3 regions of the Paenibacillus sp. S25 genome follow, and region 1 is predicted to be linked to each of the others. Evidence: riboswitches for the same ligand, from Rfam matches in the RefSeq annotation. Region 1 holds a riboswitch; each other region holds the start of a gene.
The links. Region 1 has a riboswitch for glycine ahead of KAI37_RS20075 (alanine/glycine:cation symporter family protein). Riboswitches for the same ligand answer to the same signal wherever they lie in the genome.
Positions count from the first base shown of each region.

Region 2: it holds a riboswitch for glycine, as region 1 does, so the genes downstream of both, gcvT (glycine cleavage system aminomethyltransferase GcvT) here and KAI37_RS20075 (alanine/glycine:cation symporter family protein) in region 1, are expected to answer to the same signal.
Region 3: it holds a riboswitch for glycine, as region 1 does, so the genes downstream of both, sdaAB (L-serine ammonia-lyase, iron-sulfur-dependent subunit beta) here and KAI37_RS20075 (alanine/glycine:cation symporter family protein) in region 1, are expected to answer to the same signal.

Region 1 covers NZ_CP073683.1:4,594,871-4,601,203, forward strand. The annotation lists gene KAI37_RS20055 (ABC transporter substrate-binding protein) at 1-50, shown strand, start outside; gene KAI37_RS20060 (carbohydrate ABC transporter permease) at 82-957, shown strand; gene KAI37_RS20065 (carbohydrate ABC transporter permease) at 980-1,807, shown strand; gene KAI37_RS20070 (iron-containing alcohol dehydrogenase) at 1,970-3,142, shown strand; gene KAI37_RS20075 (alanine/glycine:cation symporter family protein) at 3,200-4,618, opposite strand; glycine riboswitch at 4,778-4,872, opposite strand; glycine riboswitch at 4,891-4,967, opposite strand; gene KAI37_RS20080 (glycoside hydrolase family 1 protein) at 5,136-6,333, opposite strand, start outside.
Region 2 covers NZ_CP073683.1:4,431,841-4,438,173, forward strand. The annotation lists gene KAI37_RS19320 (BglG family transcription antiterminator) at 1-220, opposite strand, end outside; gene KAI37_RS19325 (PTS mannitol transporter subunit IIBC) at 302-1,780, opposite strand; gene gcvH (glycine cleavage system protein GcvH) at 2,158-2,556, opposite strand; glycine riboswitch at 2,951-3,049, shown strand; gene gcvT (glycine cleavage system aminomethyltransferase GcvT) at 3,226-4,326, shown strand; gene gcvPA (aminomethyl-transferring glycine dehydrogenase subunit GcvPA) at 4,453-5,808, shown strand; gene gcvPB (aminomethyl-transferring glycine dehydrogenase subunit GcvPB) at 5,805-6,333, shown strand, end outside.
Region 3 covers NZ_CP073683.1:455,971-462,303, reverse strand. The annotation lists gene opp4B (oligopeptide ABC transporter permease) at 1-237, opposite strand, end outside; gene KAI37_RS02065 (ABC transporter ATP-binding protein) at 250-1,176, opposite strand; gene KAI37_RS02060 (ABC transporter ATP-binding protein) at 1,154-2,185, opposite strand; gene KAI37_RS02055 (DUF6359 domain-containing protein) at 2,511-4,100, opposite strand; glycine riboswitch at 4,315-4,430, shown strand; gene sdaAB (L-serine ammonia-lyase, iron-sulfur-dependent subunit beta) at 4,643-5,332, shown strand; gene sdaAA (L-serine ammonia-lyase, iron-sulfur-dependent, subunit alpha) at 5,322-6,221, shown strand; gene KAI37_RS02040 (Ig-like domain-containing protein) at 6,294-6,333, opposite strand, start outside.

The DNA of each region.
Region 1 (6,333 bases):
CATTATGGACGGAAACCATGGAACGAATCGAACGGGAATTACAGCGATAAAAACAAAATTCAAAAAAGGCGTGTGGACATTATGCTGAGAGAAATCTGGAAGCACCGTGCCGTTTATGCTGCGATCTCGCCGTTTTATCTGCTGTTTGGCATCTTTGGACTGTTTCCGATTGGTTTTTCATTATATCTAGCGTTTCACAAATGGGACGGGATCGGAGACATGACCTACAACGGCTGGGGCAACTTTCGCTACCTTGTAACAGATCATGAATTTTGGCAGGCTGTAGGCAACACCTTTGTGATCTGGGTGTATGCAACAATTCCGATGCTATTCTTCGCACTGATTATTGCCTTTCTGCTTTATGCCCCTTTTGTGAAAATGCGCACCTTATGGCGAGTCGGATTCTTCCTGCCAAATGTGACGTCTATTGTGGCTGTTGCCATCATATTTGGTGCCTTATTTGCCAACAATTTTGGATTTCTCAACTACCTGCTGCAACTCATGGGACTCCCCATGGTTCAATGGCTGAATGTGCCATGGGGTATCCAAATTGCCATTTCTTCTATGGTCGTATGGAGATGGATGGGCTATAACGCAATCATCTATCTGGCTGGACTCCAAAGTATTCCGCATGTGCTGTATGAGGCCGCCAAAATAGACGGGGCAACCGGAGCGCAAGCTTTTTTCCGCATCACTATCCCCATGCTACGCCCAGTCATTCTGTTTACGGTCATTACGTCCACCATCGGCGGTATGCAGCTCTTCACCGAGCCACAGGTCCTGGTCGGTAATGACGGCGGTTCCGGGGCAAGTGGCATGACCATCGTTTTATACCTGTACCGCGAGTCGTTCATTAATAACTATTTTGGATATGGTGCAGCCGTCGGATGGGGCATGTTCCTCATCATTGCTCTATTCTCCATCATAAACTGGAAACTCGTTCAAGGTAAAAAATAACGATGGGAAGGAGCTTCACAACATGATGCAGACACGCGCAAAATCCTTTGTTTTATATGCCGGATTGTTGGTGGGAATCATCCTGTCGATGTTTCCATTTTACTGGCTGATCGTCATGGCAACCCGTACAACCTCAGACATCTATCGTTTTCCACCGCAATTGTGGTTTGGTAGCCACTTCTTCGATAACATAACGAGAGTATTACAACAGATTAATTTTGCCGGAGCCTTTTTTAATACCCTTTTTGTAGCCGGTTCGGTTACCCTATTGGTTCTGTTTTTCGATTCACTAGCAGGTTTTGCATTCGCCAAGTTTGATTTTCCGGGCAAAAAAGTGCTATTTATCGTTCTGCTAGCTACGATGATGGTCCCTTCACAACTTTCGCTTGTCCCCTCCTTTGTCATGATGGCCTCCTTTGGATGGGTAGGTACGTTCAAAGCGCTTATCATCCCGGGGATGGTAAATGCCTTCGGCATTTTCTGGATTCGTCAATATGCGGAAGAATCCATTCCAAAGGAACTGCTGGATGCGGGCCGGATGGACGGATGCAGCTTTTTTCGACTGTACTTGAATGTAGCACTGCCTATTCTACGTCCTGCGTTCGCTTTTCTCGGCGCGTTTACCTTTATAGGAGCCTGGAATGATTATTTATGGCCGCTAATCGTCTTAACGGATGAGCGTAAATTCACGCTCCAGATTGCACTGTCACAATTAAACGGGATTTACAATACGGATTATGCGATGGTCATTGCGGGCACCCTGCTGGCTGTACTTCCACTTATTATTTTATTTCTTTTCATTAGCCGCCAGTTTATTTCCGATCTTGCCGCCGGAGCGGTCAAAGATTAGATTTACTTGAATCCCCTTATTCATTTCATGTATAATGGTTAATCGTCATTTCAAATAGCTTACATGATGAAGTTAGGTATCCAACAGGAAATCAGGTTAAGCGATTTACGATTTGAACATGAACTATGAACTATGAACTATGAACTGAGGGGAACTTACCAGATGAACAAATTCACATATTATAACCCCACCAAATTAATTTTTGGAGACAATCAAATTGAAGAACTGCAGCAGGAGCTGCTCAATTACGGCAAAAACATTTTGCTGGTATACGGAGGTGGAAGTGTCAAACGAAATGGTCTGTATGACCAGGTATTAAACGCGTTAGAACCGCTACATCTCAACATTCATGAAATGTCCGGTGTAGAACCGAATCCGCGCTTGTCCACCGTTAAGAAGGGTATCGACATTTGCCGAAATGAAAAAATCGACTTCTTACTTGCTGTAGGCGGTGGAAGCGTTATTGATTGCACCAAAGCCATCGCAGCAGGGGCTGAATATGACGGCGATGTGTGGGATATTATCAACAAAAAGCACATGCCGACCGAGGCTCTGCCATTCGGCACCATCCTCACACTCGCCGCCACCGGATCAGAAATGAATCCGGATTCTGTTATCACCAACTGGGAAACGAACGAAAAATACGTATGGGGCAGCGCGGTGACGCATCCGAAATTCTCGATTCTGGACCCAAAAAACACCTTCTCTGTGCCACGTGATCAGACGGTATATGGCATGGTGGATATGATGAGCCATGTGTTTGAACAATATTTTCACAATGTTAAAAACACACCGTTGCAAGATCGTATGTGCTTTTCCGTGCTGCAAACCGTGATCGAAACTGCACCTAAGCTGCTGGAAGATTTGCACAACTACGAGCATCGTGAAACGATTTTATATGCCGGAACGATTGCCCTTAACGGAACACTGCAAATGGGCTACTTCGGGGACTGGGCTTCGCATACGATTGAACATGCACTATCCGCTGTATATGATATTCCTCATGCTGGCGGTCTGGCGATCCTGTTCCCCAACTGGATGAGACATACGGTGGATCAGGATGCTGCACGCATGAAGCGGCTGATGCTCAGCATGTTTGATTTAGATACCACTGGTAAAACGGATAAGGAAATTGCTTTGGAGGGGATTGATCGCCTGAGGGCATTCTGGACAAGTCTCGGTGCCCCTTCCACCCTGGCCGATTACAATATTAATGATGAGCAATTGGAAAAAGTCGCAAACATTGCAGCCCGTGAAATGGAATACGGAGGCTTCGGTAATTATAAAAAGCTGAATCAAGAAGATATTTCAGCTATTTTGCACGCATCGTTATAACATTCAAAAGGGAGTGTCCTCAAGCCTGTGATGGCTGAGGGCACTCCCTTTTGGAATTTATGAATTAACCGTTTGCCCTTTTTCTTCTACTTGAATAGCTGCCCCTACACTGGCACCTGCAAGAATGCCCTTTTTCTTACTAGAATTCAGAGAATCCATATAGGTTCGGGTTTCTGCGACTACAATTCCTGATAAGCCGAGCAGTGCAATCAGGTTCGGGAAAGCCATCATTGCGTTAAATATATCTGCCAGCAGCCAAATCGCATCCAATTTAATGAACGCACCCCCGGCAACCAGTACGATGAACAGATAACGATATGGCTTAATCCACTTGACCCCAAGCAAATATTCAACACAGCGTTCCCCGTAATAGTTCCAGCCGAGCATGGTGGTGAACGCGAACATAATCAGAATGATTGTGAGTAGTTCTGCCCCCAGCGGGAATGCGCTGGAAAATGCTTGCTGAGTCATCAGGCCCGCGTCGGTTGGCCCGCTCCACACACCACTAACCAGTAGCGTCAACCCGGTCATCACACAAATAACCATCGTATCAATAAACACGCCTGTCATGGAAATTAGCCCTTGCTCCGCAGGCCAATTAGTTTTGGCAGCTGCAGCTGCAATCGGTGCGCTTCCCAATCCGGCCTCATTGGCAAAAATACCTCTGGCTACCCCACTTCGCATCGCTAGCATAATCGTAGCTCCGGCAAATCCGCCCGTTGCAGATGTAGTTGAAAATGCCGAATGGAGCACCAGCGCAATTGCAGCAGGAAGTTGGTCAGCAAACCGAATCAGTACGATGAGACAGATCAGTACGTACAAGCCTGTTTTAAAAGGAACGACCTTCGTCGATACCTTGGCAATGCTTTTGAGTCCTCCAATAGTAACAAGTCCTGTAAGGATAGCAATAATCAGTGCTGTTACAATGGGCGGAACGCCAAAACTGTTTTCAGTCGAAGATACAATCGCTTTGACCTGCGGAAACGTTCCAATCCCGAACAACGCTACCAGCATGCCCGAAAAAGCAAACAGCATCGCCAGCGGTTTAAAACGGCGTCCCAGACCTTTCTCAATATAATACATCGGGCCGCCGGAAAATTGCCCATTCCGATCCTTCACCCGGTATTTTACCGCAAGTACACCTTCCGCATATTTCGTCGCCATCCCAAAAAAGGCTGCAACGACCATCCAGAACAAGGCACCCGGCCCGCCCAGCTTAATGGCTGTCGCTACGCCGACAATACTTCCTGTGCCAACTGTAGCCGCCAACGCTGTACTCAAAGCCGCAAAACTACTTACATCCCCGCTGCCTTCATTCGGTGCCTTACCGATCAGCTTGATCGCCAGGGGCAGGCGGAATACCTGCAGCATCTTCAAACGTATGGTCAGCCACAACCCCGTTCCCATGACAAGAATGATGAGAGGCGCCCCCCATATCCAACTGCTAATCGCTTCTAACACATGTACCAAATTCATTTCAACCCGCTCCTCCAGCATATTAGAAAACAAAAAAGAGTCAAATCCGCTGATTCGACTCCTGGAGAGGTTAAAGGCACGAAAAAATACAACCATCTTGTGCAGGTTTCTGCCTCTAATAGCTTATAAAAAAGCCTAGGGCATTCCCTGTCACAGGTTATTCGCGTCTCTGTCCTTTTGCCTGAGAGTTTAAGCAGATATTCTCTGCGGTGCACCTTCGGCGCCCAATTAAGGGTCTCTCCAGAGTTCTGTCCGTTTACGGTCCCCGCTTGTTGCTGTAATCAGCCTAAGCACCTGAGAGTTTTGCCCCTTCGGTCGGAACTTTCGTTCCATCTCCCGCAAACATCAACCAGACATATGAAATTTTTATTTATTATACAGAAAACTTTCAGCTTATTACAAGTGAAAAGTTTGTGAAGCCCGCTGAAATATTATTATTGTGTCTATCAAAAAAGCGGGTACAGCAGATTGCATCCTTAGGATGTCCTCTGCTATACCCGCCCGAGACGATATAGTATTACAATTCTTCACCATTGGTTGCTATCACATTTTTATACCAGTTAAATGAGTCCTTTTTGGAGCGTTTGAGCGTTCCGTTACCGTCATCATCCAGATCAACGTAAATAAATCCGTAGCGCTTGGACATTTCGGAAGTAGACATGCTCACAAGGTCGATAGGACCCCAGCTGGTGTAGCCAAGCAGATCAACACCGTCGGCAATCGCTTCCTTCATTTGAACAATATGCTGACGCAAGTAATCAATACGATATGTGTCATGCACAGAACCGTCTTCTTCTACCTTATCATAAGCACCTAGGCCATTTTCCACGATGAACAGCGGCTTTTGGTAGCGGTCATATAACGTGTTCAGTGTAACACGCAGACCGATCGGATCAATTTGCCATCCCCAGTCAGAGGACTGTAAATATGGATTTTTCACGCCACCAATCAGGTTTCCTGCTGCTTTCTCACCTTCTGGACCTGCAGAAACGGTCAAGGTCATGTAGTAGCTGAATGAGATATAATCGACCGTGTTATTTTTTAAAATTTCGGCATCGCCTGGTTCTGTGTGTATAACAACATTATTTTCTTCAAAATAACGATTCATGTAGTTGGAATATTCCCCACGGGCATGCACATCCGTAAAGAACAGGTTCATCTGATTTTCATGCTGGGCTTTCAGTATATCCTCTGGGTTACACGTATGTGGATAGCTTTCCAAACGAGCCAACATACAGCCGATCTGAGCGCCCGGGATGATCTCATGTCCCCGTTTGGTCGCCAGTGCACTAGCTACAAATTGATGATGCAGTGCTTGATATATCGCTTGTTGTTTGTTTTCTACACGGTCAATGACCACCCCGCCACCGGTAAACGGACTCATGGTCATTACGTTGATTTCATTAAAGGTCAGCCAGTATTTTACTTTATCCTTATAACGCGTGAACACAGTTTCGGCATAATTTACGTAGTGCTGTATAACTTCACGACCCAGCCAGCCATTATACTTCTGAGTCAAACCCAGCGGTGTCTCATAATGTGACAATGTTACCAGCGGTTCAATACCATATTTGCGCAGCTCATCAAATACATTGTCGTAGAATTGCAATCCTGCTTCATTCGGCTCGGCATCATAGCCATTCGGGAAAATCCGCGACCAGTGGATGGACATACGAAATACCTTAAAGCCCATTTCCGCGAACAATGCAATATCT
Region 2 (6,333 bases), 160 kb from region 1:
ATACAAGCTGAGCTGGGTCAGCATCTATACAGATACCAATCCCTGACTTTTTCTCCAGCTTGACCTCATGAGCTGCCAGCCAATGCTCGACTGCTCCCAGTTCCCGATGAACCGTCCTTGTGCTGACATTGATCTTCGTGGCAATTTCCCCGGCTGTAACCTCTTTGGACTGCTCCAGAAGATATTCCACGATGTCACGTTGTCGTTTCGTAATATTCATAAGCGCATACCGTTCCTTCCCAAGCTCATCCCTCCAGCAGGAGACTTACACTGCATACAGTCCGCCTGACTACGACGGGGATTAAGAATCGGATTTCAGACGTTCAACCAGCGCTTCGTATTCAGGGCTCTTCAGAAAATTGTCAATGGAAATGTGCTCAGCATTCGGGGCTACTGTTTTAGCCCGGTCTGTCAACGTTTTTTGCGTAATGACAATATCCGCATCCTGTGGAATTTCACTGATTGCCGTATTCGTAACTGTCACACCTACGCCCGCCTGCTTCATTTTTTTGCGTAAAATCGAGGCGCCCATAGCGCTTGAACCCATACCTGCATCACAGGAAAAGACGATCTTGTTCACTTCGGATTTATCCTTGAGCGTTCGATCTGCGGCAATCTCGGCAGCACGATCAGATTCGTGGTTATCTTCCGTTACAGTGGCGTTAGCACTTGCACTCTTGCTTTGATTTTTCATATCTTTCAGGCGGGATGCAGCTTCCTCCAGCCCCTCTTCTTTTTGCTTACTAGTCTTGAGTAACACTGCGGCAACAGCAAAGGATACGACCGCAGCAGCGATCACCCCGCTCAGCATTGGCAAATATCCGCCTTTTGGCGTCATTAGAAAATAGGCGATGATGCTACCCGGTGAAGGAGCAGCAACCAGTCCGGCACCTGTCAACATAAAACAGAAGGTTCCCACAACGCCCCCAGCTATAGCAGCAAGAATCAAAATCGGCTTCATCAAAATATAAGGGAAATAAATTTCATGAATCCCGCCGAAAAAATGAATGATGACTGCGCCAGGAGCTGACGACTTCGCAGTGCCTTTGCCGAACAGGCAGTAGGCCAGCAAAATACCGAGCCCTGGCCCAGGGTTAGATTCCAGCATGAACAGTACGGATTTTCCTGTTCTTGCAGCTTCCTCCAACGCAATCGGACTCAATACTCCGTGATTCAGCGCGTTGTTTAAAAATAATACTTTTCCGGGCTCAATAATGAGGTTGACAAGCGGCAGTAGCCCTGCGTTCACGAGGAACTGTACCCCTGCCGACAATATTTGACTGATCATTTGTACAATCGGGCCGATCGCCACATGGGCAAGCAGTGCTAGAATGGCACCGATAATCCCGGCCGAAAAGTTATTGACCAGCATTTCAAAGCCTGATCTGACCTTGCCTTCAATGGCCTTGTCGAACTTCTTCAATATCCACGCAGCCAGCGGACCAGCTACCATCGCGCCCAGGAACATCGGGATATCGGCTCCCACTATGACACCCATCGTCATAATGGCACCAATCACACCTCCACGCTGTCCGTGAATCATCGTGCCCCCTGTATAACCGATCAGTAGCGGCAACAAATAATTTTTCATCGGGTCAACCAATTGTGCAAAACCTTCGTTTGGAAACCATCCGGTCGGAATAAAGAGTGCCGTAATCAGCCCCCACGCAATAAAGGCTCCCATATTGGGCATAACCATACCGCTAAGAAAACGGCCAAAACGCTGTACGGCGACACGAGTGCCTCCTTTTGAACTTGGCTTTGCGTCCAATGTACTCATATTCAAATCCTCCTTGTAGGTAAGCATCACTACCTTTTCTTAAAATTCATACTAAATGACAGCGCTATCTTCATCAACGAAATGAAAACGTACTTTCGTCATGAACGTTGATGACAACATTTAAATTTAAATTATCCGGGAAGGTATTATACCTGCATAATTCTTCTTAATATGACCTGTAGCTATAGAAATTAGTCGAAAAACCGTGCTGGATTATGTATGATTCTTATATGGGGACAACCCTCTAAATCAGAATAAAACACGTAATTACGTTTGCAAAAAGACAAAAAAATAGCCGCTATGTTAAATCATAGCGACTATTTTATACAATAATCGAGCAGACAAATAACCCTCTTACTCCATACTACAATGCTCCATTACTGCCCATCGGAAATCAACTGCTCATACTGGTCCGCAGACAGTAGCTTGCCCAAGGCTTCCTCCACCTCTTTATCCATCTCTACTTCGATCATCCAACCTTTGTCATAGGGAGATTCATTCACTAGCTCAGGCGTACTTTCCAGCGTTTCATTCACTTTTAATATGGTTCCCGTCACCGGAGCAAAAAGGTCGGATACCGTCTTCACCGATTCAATCGTACCGATCTCCGCTCCCTGCTCAATCGTTGCTCCCGCCTCAGGTAATTCTACAAAAACAATATCACCCAGTTGATGCTGTGCAAAGTCTGTAATACCAATCCGCACCGTTCCATTCTCTGTCCGCTGAACCCACTCATGTTCGTCTGTATACCAAAGTTGCTGCTTCACTTCACCCATTCTGTTCCCCTCACTTCCATATGAATAAAATCGCTTTTGCTCACCTGTATTAGACAGGTTAAGATTATGACAACAAGAACACTCATGTCAATAATACTAACAAAAATACTTCATATCACCTCATATAGCGTACTATATAAAAAAATGATAGCTTATAACAAACGCTTACATATCCTTATTTATATATTAAATGTTTTTTCTATTATTTTTGATGACATTTTTATTGACATTTTGAATGAATTTGCGTATTAATGGGTTATAGCAAATGCTTTGGGAAACACACCGACAACTGCAAACGCGGATGAACGCGGAGGGAGAGACTGCCAAAAAGATTCGCATAGCTGTTGCCGCTTGTGAGACATAAGTGCACGCGAATCGGATCAAGTTGTTATCTGCAAAGCCAGGTAATATACCGTTGATCCCGAAGGTAGCGCCGAAGGAGTAAACCTGCATTGCAGGTGAATCTCTCAGGCAAAAGGACCTCTGCCGGACGCATCTCTGGAGAGCATTCGCTATTGGAGCGGATCACCCAAGGGGAAACCCGGTACATACCGGGGTAACTTTCTGGTATCAAGGACAGAGCTGAAAAAAGAGTGTAGACTGCCGTCTATACGTTTTTTTCGGCCTGTCTTTTTTGTTTAGCCGATCACACCGGATAGGAGTGGAATAATGACTAATTTGCGAAAAACACCGCTATATTCGTCCTACGGGACGCAGTCTGGGGTTCGTTGTATTGACTTTGGCGGCTGGGAGCTCCCGGTTCAGTTTAGCGGCATTCAAAAGGAGCATGAGGCCGTCCGGCAACGTGCGGGTTTATTCGATGTATCGCATATGGGCGAATTTTTGGTTGAAGGCAAAGAGGCCGAAGCTTTTCTGCAAAGGGTGACCACGAATGATGTCAGCCAGTTGGAACCAGGTCAGGCACAATATTCACTCCTGTGTTACCCCGATGGAGGTGTAGTAGACGACCTACTTGTTTACTGCAAAGGACCGGAACGCTACATGCTCGTTGTGAACGCATCCAACATCGATAAGGATTGGGATTGGCTAATTCGTCATATGCCTGCATCCGTTCACATGGAGAATATGTCTGATGCGATAGCATTGCTGGCGTTGCAAGGACCGGAAGCAGCACGTATTGCCGCAGCCGTGGCAGATACGGACATTACGAATCTGGCATCTTTCCGCTTCCATGAGAATGTGCCATTGTTCGGAGCAAAAGCACTTGTCTCACGAACCGGATATACGGGCGAAGACGGTTTTGAATTTTATGTACCTGCTGCGGAAGCACCAGCCGTATGGGAGGGTTTGCTTCGTTCCGGTGAGTCGTATGGGCTGATTCCCGCTGGACTTGGTGCTCGGGATACACTACGCTTTGAGGCACGATTGCCGCTGTACGGTCAGGAGTTATCTGCCACGATTTCACCACTCGAAGCTGGTCTAGGTTTCTTCGTCAAGCTGAATAAAGGAGATTTTATCGGTAGAGAAGCACTGCAACGTCAGAAAGAACAAGGGATTCCTCGCAAATTGATCGGGCTGGAAATGATTGATCGCGGTATCCCACGCGCCCATTACCCAGTATTCGCAGAAGGACAACACATTGGTGAGGTTACAACGGGGACTCAGTCGCCCACCTTGAAGCGTAATCTGGGCCTCGCCTTGGTGGACAGTCGTTTTAGCGCCCTCTCTACACCGTTGGAGGTTGAGATTCGTGGCAAACGCCTGCGTGCCGAGGTGGTGGCAGCACCCTTTTATAGACGCCCGCGCTGATCTTAAACTCTTTTTATTTCTATAAAGCAAACATGTCAGATATGAACTTCTGGTTTTTTCATCTCACACACTTTTTTATTAGCTAATTTACGTTTGAAATTTGCTTTTCGAAAGGAGCCAGAACCTATGAAGCAGCATCGTTATCTCCCTATGACTGAACAGGATCAAACCGAAATGCTACGTGTGGTCGGTGTATCATCCATTGATGATTTATTCAGTGACATTCCAGAGGCCATTCGATATCAAGGGGAACTGCCTCTTTCTTCTCGACTCGATGAGAAAGCCTTAACCCGCCACTTGGCTGAGCTGGCCGGACACAACGCCAATACAGACACACATGCCAGCTTCCTTGGCGCAGGAATTTATGATCATCATATTCCGTCCGTCATCCAGCACATCACTTCACGCTCGGAATTCTATACAGCCTACACCCCCTATCAGCCGGAAGTAAGCCAAGGCGAGCTACAAGCCATTTTCGAGTTTCAGTCGTATATTTGCGAATTGACGGGCATGGCTGTAGCTAATGCCAGCATGTACGACGGAGCGACTGCACTGGCTGAAGCGGGCTCACTGTCCGCCGCAGCTACCCGCCGTAAACAGCTTATCGTATCAAGGTCCGTCCATCCGGAGGCACGTCAGGTATTGGCAGCCTATGCACGCGGATTGGATTTGGACATCGTGGAGATCGGCTGTTCGGACGGCGTAACGGATGTTGATGCGTTAGCGGCAGCCGTATCGGAACAGACCGCGGCTGTTTTGGTCCAAAGCCCCAACTTTTTCGGAGCCGTGGAAAACCTGAAGCCGATGGCTGACCTCATCCATACGCACAAAGGTCTTTTGGTCGTCAGTGCCAATCCACTAGCACTTGGCTTGCTGGAAACACCCGGCAAACAGGGCGCGGATATTGTGGTAGGAGACGCGCAGCCACTTGGTATCTCCTCTTCTCTCGGCGGTCCGACCTGTGGATACTTTGCCGTTTCTCAGGCACATATGCGCCGTATCCCCGGCCGTATTGTGGGTCAGACCACAGACCGCAACGGTAAGCGCGGCTTCGTGCTGACCTTGCAAGCGCGGGAACAGCATATCCGCCGCGAAAAGGCCACCTCTAACATTTGCTCCAACCAAGCGTTGCTAGCTTTATCTGCATCTGTATACTTGTCTGTCATGGGTAGACAGGGGATCAAGGAAGTAGCGGAGCTAAATTTGCATAAAAGCCGTTATGCTTTAGAGCAATTGCTGAGCTTGAAGGGCGTAACTGTCTCGTTTAACGCACCGACGTTTAACGAGTTTGCCCTTAGACTGCCTGAGGGTACAGATATGAGCAAACTCCAGGCCGAGCTGCTAGCTGCTGGATTTATCGCTGGCTACGATTTGGGCCGGGACTATGAGGAACTTGCTGGTCACATGTTGATTGCCGTGACGGAGCAAAGAACCAAAGAAGAGATTGACCAATTTGTACACACCTTGGGGGGATTGCTATGACACACACCGGACAGGATCAGAAACAAGGGCTGTTGAAGGAACACGATCAAGCGCTCATTTTTGAATTGAGCCGTCCGGGTCGCATCGCCTATTCCCTTCCCGAGTGCGATGTTCCCCGTCGCCCGGTGGCAGAGCTTTTGCCAGATTATGCGCTGCGTAGCGAACCTGCGGCATTACCCGAGGTATACGAAGTAGACGTTATTCGGCATTATACCGCCTTGTCCCGGCGTAATTTCGGTGTGGACAACGGATTTTATCCGCTCGGCTCCTGTACGATGAAATACAATCCGAAGGTGAATGAGGATGTCGCCCGATATACAGGCTTCGCCAAAATCCATCCATATCAGCCAGAGGAGAGCATCCAGGGTGCCATGGAGCTGCTGCATACGCTCCAAAATGATTTGGCTGCGTTAACTGGCATGGATGCCGTCACGCTTCAGCCCGCCGCGGGCGCCCATGGCGAATGGACCGGGCTGATGATGATTCGCTCATACCACGAAGCACGTGGTGAGCGACGTACCAAGG
Region 3 (6,333 bases), 1.8 Mb from region 1:
TAGATCCCCGTGAGCAAGCTGGACGAGCCAGTTCCCATACTGCACCCACACCGGGTCATTCAGTCCCAGTCTTTGTCGCTGTTCTTCCAGTGCGGCCGGATTCAGATTGGGTGTCGATGTAATAAGTCCTGTCAGGGCATCCCCCGGCATAGCCTTAGCCAGGAAAAATATAAGCACGCTCAGTGCAAAAAGTTGAGGGATCATAACCAGCAGCCGACGCAGTGTAAATTTCCACATTTCTGTACCCCCTTATGGTAGCGCGACTTGATGGGATGGACTTACTGATTTTAGTGCAAACGGCTTTCCACTCGCGTCTAGATGTTTGGGCAGCTCTGTTTTGTAGGAGGATAAAAGCATTCGCCTTTTCTTGGCATTTTCCAGCCGTTTTGTAGGATCAATATTGGGAATGGTTGCAATGAGGCGCTGGGTATACAGATGCTGTGGACGCTCATAAATGTCTTGCTCGCTCCCCTGCTCCACTAGACGGCCTCGGTACATAATACCGATTTGGTCACACATATGGCGGATAATACCTAGGTCATGACTGATGAACAAATACGTCAAATTAAATTCCCGTTGCACATCCTTCATAAAATTAAGCACCTGTGCCTGCACAGAAACGTCCAGCGCCGACACTGGCTCATCAGCAATGATCAGCTTGGGGTTTAATGTCAGCGCACGCGCGATCCCGATCCGCTGCCGTTGCCCCCCGGAAAATTCATGCGGATATTTGTAGGCTGCATCGGCGTTCAAGCCGACCTTTTCCAGCAACGTCTGTACTTTCCTCCGTTCTTCCTCACTGCTCAGCCTTTCAAAATTTCGCAGCGGTTCAGCAATGACATCCAATACGCGTTTGCGCGGGTTGAGCGAAGAGTAGGGGTCCTGAAAAATCATCTGAATGTCTCTACGCAGCGGATGACGGTTGTTACGGCTCAGAGCCGCAAGGTCCTTTCCCTTAAAAAGAATCCGTCCGCTCGTCAGCTTATTTAGACCGATAATCGTCCTGCCTGTCGTCGTTTTTCCACAGCCGGATTCTCCCACCAGCCCGTATGTCTGGCCTGCCTCAATGCTGATCGACACGCCATCCACTGCTTTCACCTGATCGATAACACGCTGGAAGAAACCACCGCGCACCGGATAGTGGACCCTCAAATCATTTAACTCCAGTAGTGCCATGAGCAGCTTCCCCCTTTGCCTCGTGTTCAAAATGAAAATGCTGGTAACATGTACAACGGACCCAATGTCCAGCGGAAATTTCATTTAGTTGGGGATGGTCTTCATGCACTCTCTGCTGAATCCAGGGAATACGCGGGGCAAAGCGACAGCTATTGCGGGGGATATCTTGTAATGAGGGAACAATGCCGCCGATGACATGCAGTGATTCCCCCTTGGTATGCGATCCCGGCATGGAAGCAAGCAAAGAACGCGTATACGGATGCTGTGGATGCCTGAATAATTCAAAAACATCAGCGCTCTCCACGATTTCTCCGGCATACATGACCACCACGCGGTCGGCTACTTCTGCCACAACACCAAGATCGTGCGTAATCAGGATAATTCCACTTCCGGTCTCCTGTTGAAGCTGTTTGAGCAAGTCGAGAATTTGCGATTGGATCGTTACATCGAGCGCGGTAGTTGGTTCATCTGCAATAATAAGAGAAGGTCGGCAAGCTATGGCAATTGCGATCATCACACGCTGTCGCATCCCTCCTGACAGTTCATGCGGATACTGCTCATACACACGCACAGGATTCGGTATATCTACGTTTTCCAGCAGCTCCAGCACACGTTCCCTTTTTTGCTTCGTAGATAGTGACGTATGATAATCAAGATTTTCCTCAATCTGCTTGCCAATGCTCATCAACGGGTTGAGTGCTGTCAGTGGGTCCTGAAAGATCATGCCAATGCCCGCTCCGCGGATTTTATTCATTTGCCCTGAAGAAAGACGGTTCAGGTCCGTACCTTTAAAAAGGACCTCTCCCTCTACACGTGTGCGTTCCATGTCATGCAGTTGTGCGATCGAAAGCGCCAGTGCGCTTTTGCCACAGCCGGATTCTCCGACTACAGCCAGCACTTCATTGGGGTTGACCGTCAGATCCAGATGGTCGACTGCGGGGTGATATTGATCCTTGATGCGAAAAGATACGGATAATCCTTTAATTTCCAACACGGGTTCGGTATTCAATGCGCGCTTCCTCCATTCTCCATGGTCTTGTCCCGCTTATTCTCACCATGTTTGATGTTTAAAACCTCTCATGAACATTACATACCGTTTTTGTCGGAATAATTTGAATACATCCTATCACCAGTATATGGATATATCAATTAAGATTATGCTATCAACATCATTTAAAAAATCTATGATCCAGCAGTAGCGCGGCCTTTCTGGCACAAAATGTAATGAAATAACCAACCACAGGTTAATTTTCATTACAAAAAAAGTCGTTTGATCCCTCCGCAGGGATCAAACGACTAACTAATACCAGCTCACATTGAGCTTCTGGCGATAATTATGAAGCCGCTCCATAGGAGCCAGACTTGAACGTTCTAGGATCGTACCATTTGTAACCTGCTGCCGGAGCAGACCAAGGCTCAGGCTGCGGTTCCGTGGAAGCCGCAGGCTCCTCGAATGGCAGAAGCTTCGTGGGTTGATCCAGAGTCAAACCTTCCACATCGGACAATTTCATGTAGTCCTGCTTCCATGCAAGCCATTGGACCGTTTGCACCAGGAAGGTGGAATCATCCACTTCTTTAAAACCATCATATGTCTTCTTCGACTGTCCGTTTTCCTCACGCACATATTTCGGTGTAGCATCTTCTACAGGGGAAGAATCACCGATGAACGCTGCCTTGCCTTGACCTACCTTGGAGATAGCGGCATAAGGTCCTTCCGCACGGCCCCCGCCGTTATAAACTCCCTGGTCTACCGCATTCCCCCATTTTTTTGTGCCTGAAGGGATATAAGCAATGCCTTTAGCCTTGGTAGGATCAATAATAGCCAGCGTAGATCCTGCATGCATTGCAATCGAGCGCACACCCTTGGTAATGCCGAAAGATTGATCTGCGGCTACAATGTCGGTAGCATTCACGTCACCGAGCGCATTGTAACGGAAACGAACGCCAAAGTTGGTCGCCAGCCAATCGGAGCTTGTTAATCCTTGCATCGCCGGTGATGCAGCTTCTTCTGCAGTCATGCCTTTGGCCGGATTAGTATAGGCTCCACGACGGTAGCCATTCATAACCTCGGAGGAATCCCAACGGTTTTTGTTACGGTCCGCATTATAATGATCGGAGATGAAGAAAACGCTCCCCCCGTTATTCACGTATTGCAGCAGGGCAGCCTGCTCGGATGCCTTAAAGGCAACATTCGCTTCACCAATAATGAACACATCATATTGGCGCAACTTGTCATATGTTATGGCCTGCTCTCCATAAGTAAAAGGAATGGGACGGTTCAATTGGTCTACCGTAAAGCCTACATTACGCAGTCCATTGGCAAAGTCGGAGAAGGCGCCTTCAATGACCCAATCTGCTGCACCAGCGGTCTGTGCGTGCGTATTATCGAACAGCACCTTTTTGCCTTTTCCATCCGGCAATGTAGTACCGGGTTGACCCGGGTTGCCAGGTTCACCTGGTTCACCCGGCTCGCTTCCGTTCACCAGTTCAACAGCGCTTGGGCTTTTCACTCCACCAAAATTATTGTAGGCGCCGAGTGTACCCGTCACACGAATTTTGCTGCCGATCAGCTCAGGATGGCCTGATAGCCCATATTGCCCTCTGTACGCTGAAGTCAGCTGTACATCCAACAGATTAGACGTATTACGTTCATTTGCCTGATCGGCAATCAGTACGTTAAAATCATTCGCAAACGGGGAAGAAAAATTAGCCGTTTTCGATCCGGTAGCATGTCCGACGATGTAACCTTCCACCGTCACCGTACCTTCACTGCCTTGGCGCTGAAGTGCTTCGGCTACTGTCAATGCTCCCTCTGCCTTGACCTGACCGAATGGAACGAAGATCCCGATCAGCAGTGATACGATCGCTGCTAGATGCAGCATCCCTTTTAAGCGTGAACCTGTGAATCGCAAGCCTTTTACCATACGTCAATATCCCTCCTATGATTTCCATAAATATACTTGTCCTTTATCAGATTAGCCGCCAATCTTCTAATTCCTTCCTGGTTTCATCCATAATTATGTAAATTTTAATCTTTTTTATTGGGAACGCACCTGTTTATGTAAAAATTAAACCTGTGATTGACACCGAGCACGCCATACATTACGCTAAGAAAGACATGTAGAACGGTATACGCGAATGAAGATGACGGGAGAGTCTGTCCAGGGAGCCTACACTCTGGCGGCACCGAAGGAGCAAGGCGTCAGCACCCGGCTGACGGATAATCTCTCAGGTCCATGTATCGTCATCTGACGCAACTCTGGAGAGAGCGCAAGCCACCCAAGGGGTAAAGGCGGTAAGAACACCGCACGAAACTCTCAGGTAACGAGGACAGAGATAAGGGAAACTTCCTTATCCTGTCCTTTTTTGTGCTCACATTGTGCGTCAGCATTAGGAACCGTCATAACCGCGCAAAGACGCGGAAATACCATATAGTATGGTATTAGAACATACAGGGGGCCACACCATGCGTTTCAAAGATGTATTTTCCATTATCGGTCCGGCCATGACCGGACCTTCCAGCTCACACACCGCAGGCGCGGTACGGCTCGCACGCGTTGCACGGCACTGGCTCGGGACGCAGCCTGACCGTGCCCGTATGACACTGTACGGCTCCTTTGCCGATACGTATAAAGGACACGGTACAGACCTGGCGCTCATCGCAGGGCTGCTTAATTACGATACGGACGATCACCGGATTCCGGATGCCGAGCAATGGGCGGAGCAAGCCGGGATGGCCGTGGAATTCGCCGTCAGCGGACTCCCCGCGCCTCATCCGAACACTGTCCGTTTCGAGCTGTGGAAGGGCGAGGATCAGCGCACACTGTTGGGCTCCTCCATCGGCGGCGGCAGCATCCATGTCCAGCAGCTTAACGAATTCCGGGTCAATCTGACCGGGGAGCTGCCTACGCTGGTGCTTCTCCACTCGGATAAGCCCGGTACATTGGGCGCGATAACTTCAGCGCTGGGCGCGGCCCACATTAACATTGCCTATATGCACGTAGATCGCAAAGGCCGGGATGGTGAAGCACTCACCGCCATTGAAACGGACAGTTCTGCTCCAGCTGAACTGATTGCGGAACTGCGTTCTTTACCTCATATGTATGAAATTAAGATGATTAATTTGAAAAAAGGAGCTGAATCCGATGCGGTTTAGCCATCTGCATGAAATCAGCGCTTTATGCGCTGAAGAATCCACCACAATTGGCCGCTTGATGATTCAAGAGCAGGTACAAGAGACGAATACAACGGAGGAAGAAATCTTTCGCCAAATGTCTGATTATTATGAAGTCATGAAGGAAGCCGTTCATCGCGGTCAGACACAAGACACCGTATCCCGCAGTGGATTGACGGGCGGTGACGGCAAGCGCCTAGCCGAGTATCTGCGGGCAGGAGAAACCTGCTCCGGTGATGCCTCCGCGCTCGCCATGGCTTATGCCCTCTCCGTGTCGGAGGTTAATGCATCCATGGGTCGCATTGTCGCCACGCCTACCGCAGGCTCATGCGGGGTTATCCCTGGTGTGTTCATCAGTGCGCAGGAGCGGTTCGGCTGGGATGATGAGCATATGGTGAACGGTCTGTTCGCCGCTGGAGCCATTGGCTACGTGATCGCCAACAACTCCTTCATTTCTGGCGCGGAGGGAGGCTGTCAGGCTGAGATTGGCTCAGCTATCGGGATGGCCGCTGGCGCTATGGTCGAGCTGCGCGGTGGTACGCCTGAACAGGCTGTTCACGCCGTGGGTCTCGCTCTTAAGAACACGCTCGGCCTGATTTGCGACCCCGTCGCCGGACTCGTGGAGATTCCGTGCATCGTGCGCAATGGGCTGGGAGCCGTGACTGCGCTTGCCGCAGCGGACATGGCTTTGGCGGGTGTGCGCAGCGCTATTCCGTCTGACGAAGTCATCGACGTGATGCTTGAAGTCGGCAGTGCGATGCCGTCGAAGCACCGCGAGACCGCCAAAGGCGGCTTGGCCCAGACGCCGACTGGCAAGCGTTTGACCGAATCACTTACACGCAACACACCGACCAAGAAGGATAAGTCATAATTTATAAGCGGTAGCCTCCTTAAAATAAAAGAGCAAGCATATCGTCCTTGGACGTATGCTTGCTCTTTTGTTTTACTGAACGGTTACCTGTACCTTCGTCATTTTACCTGCA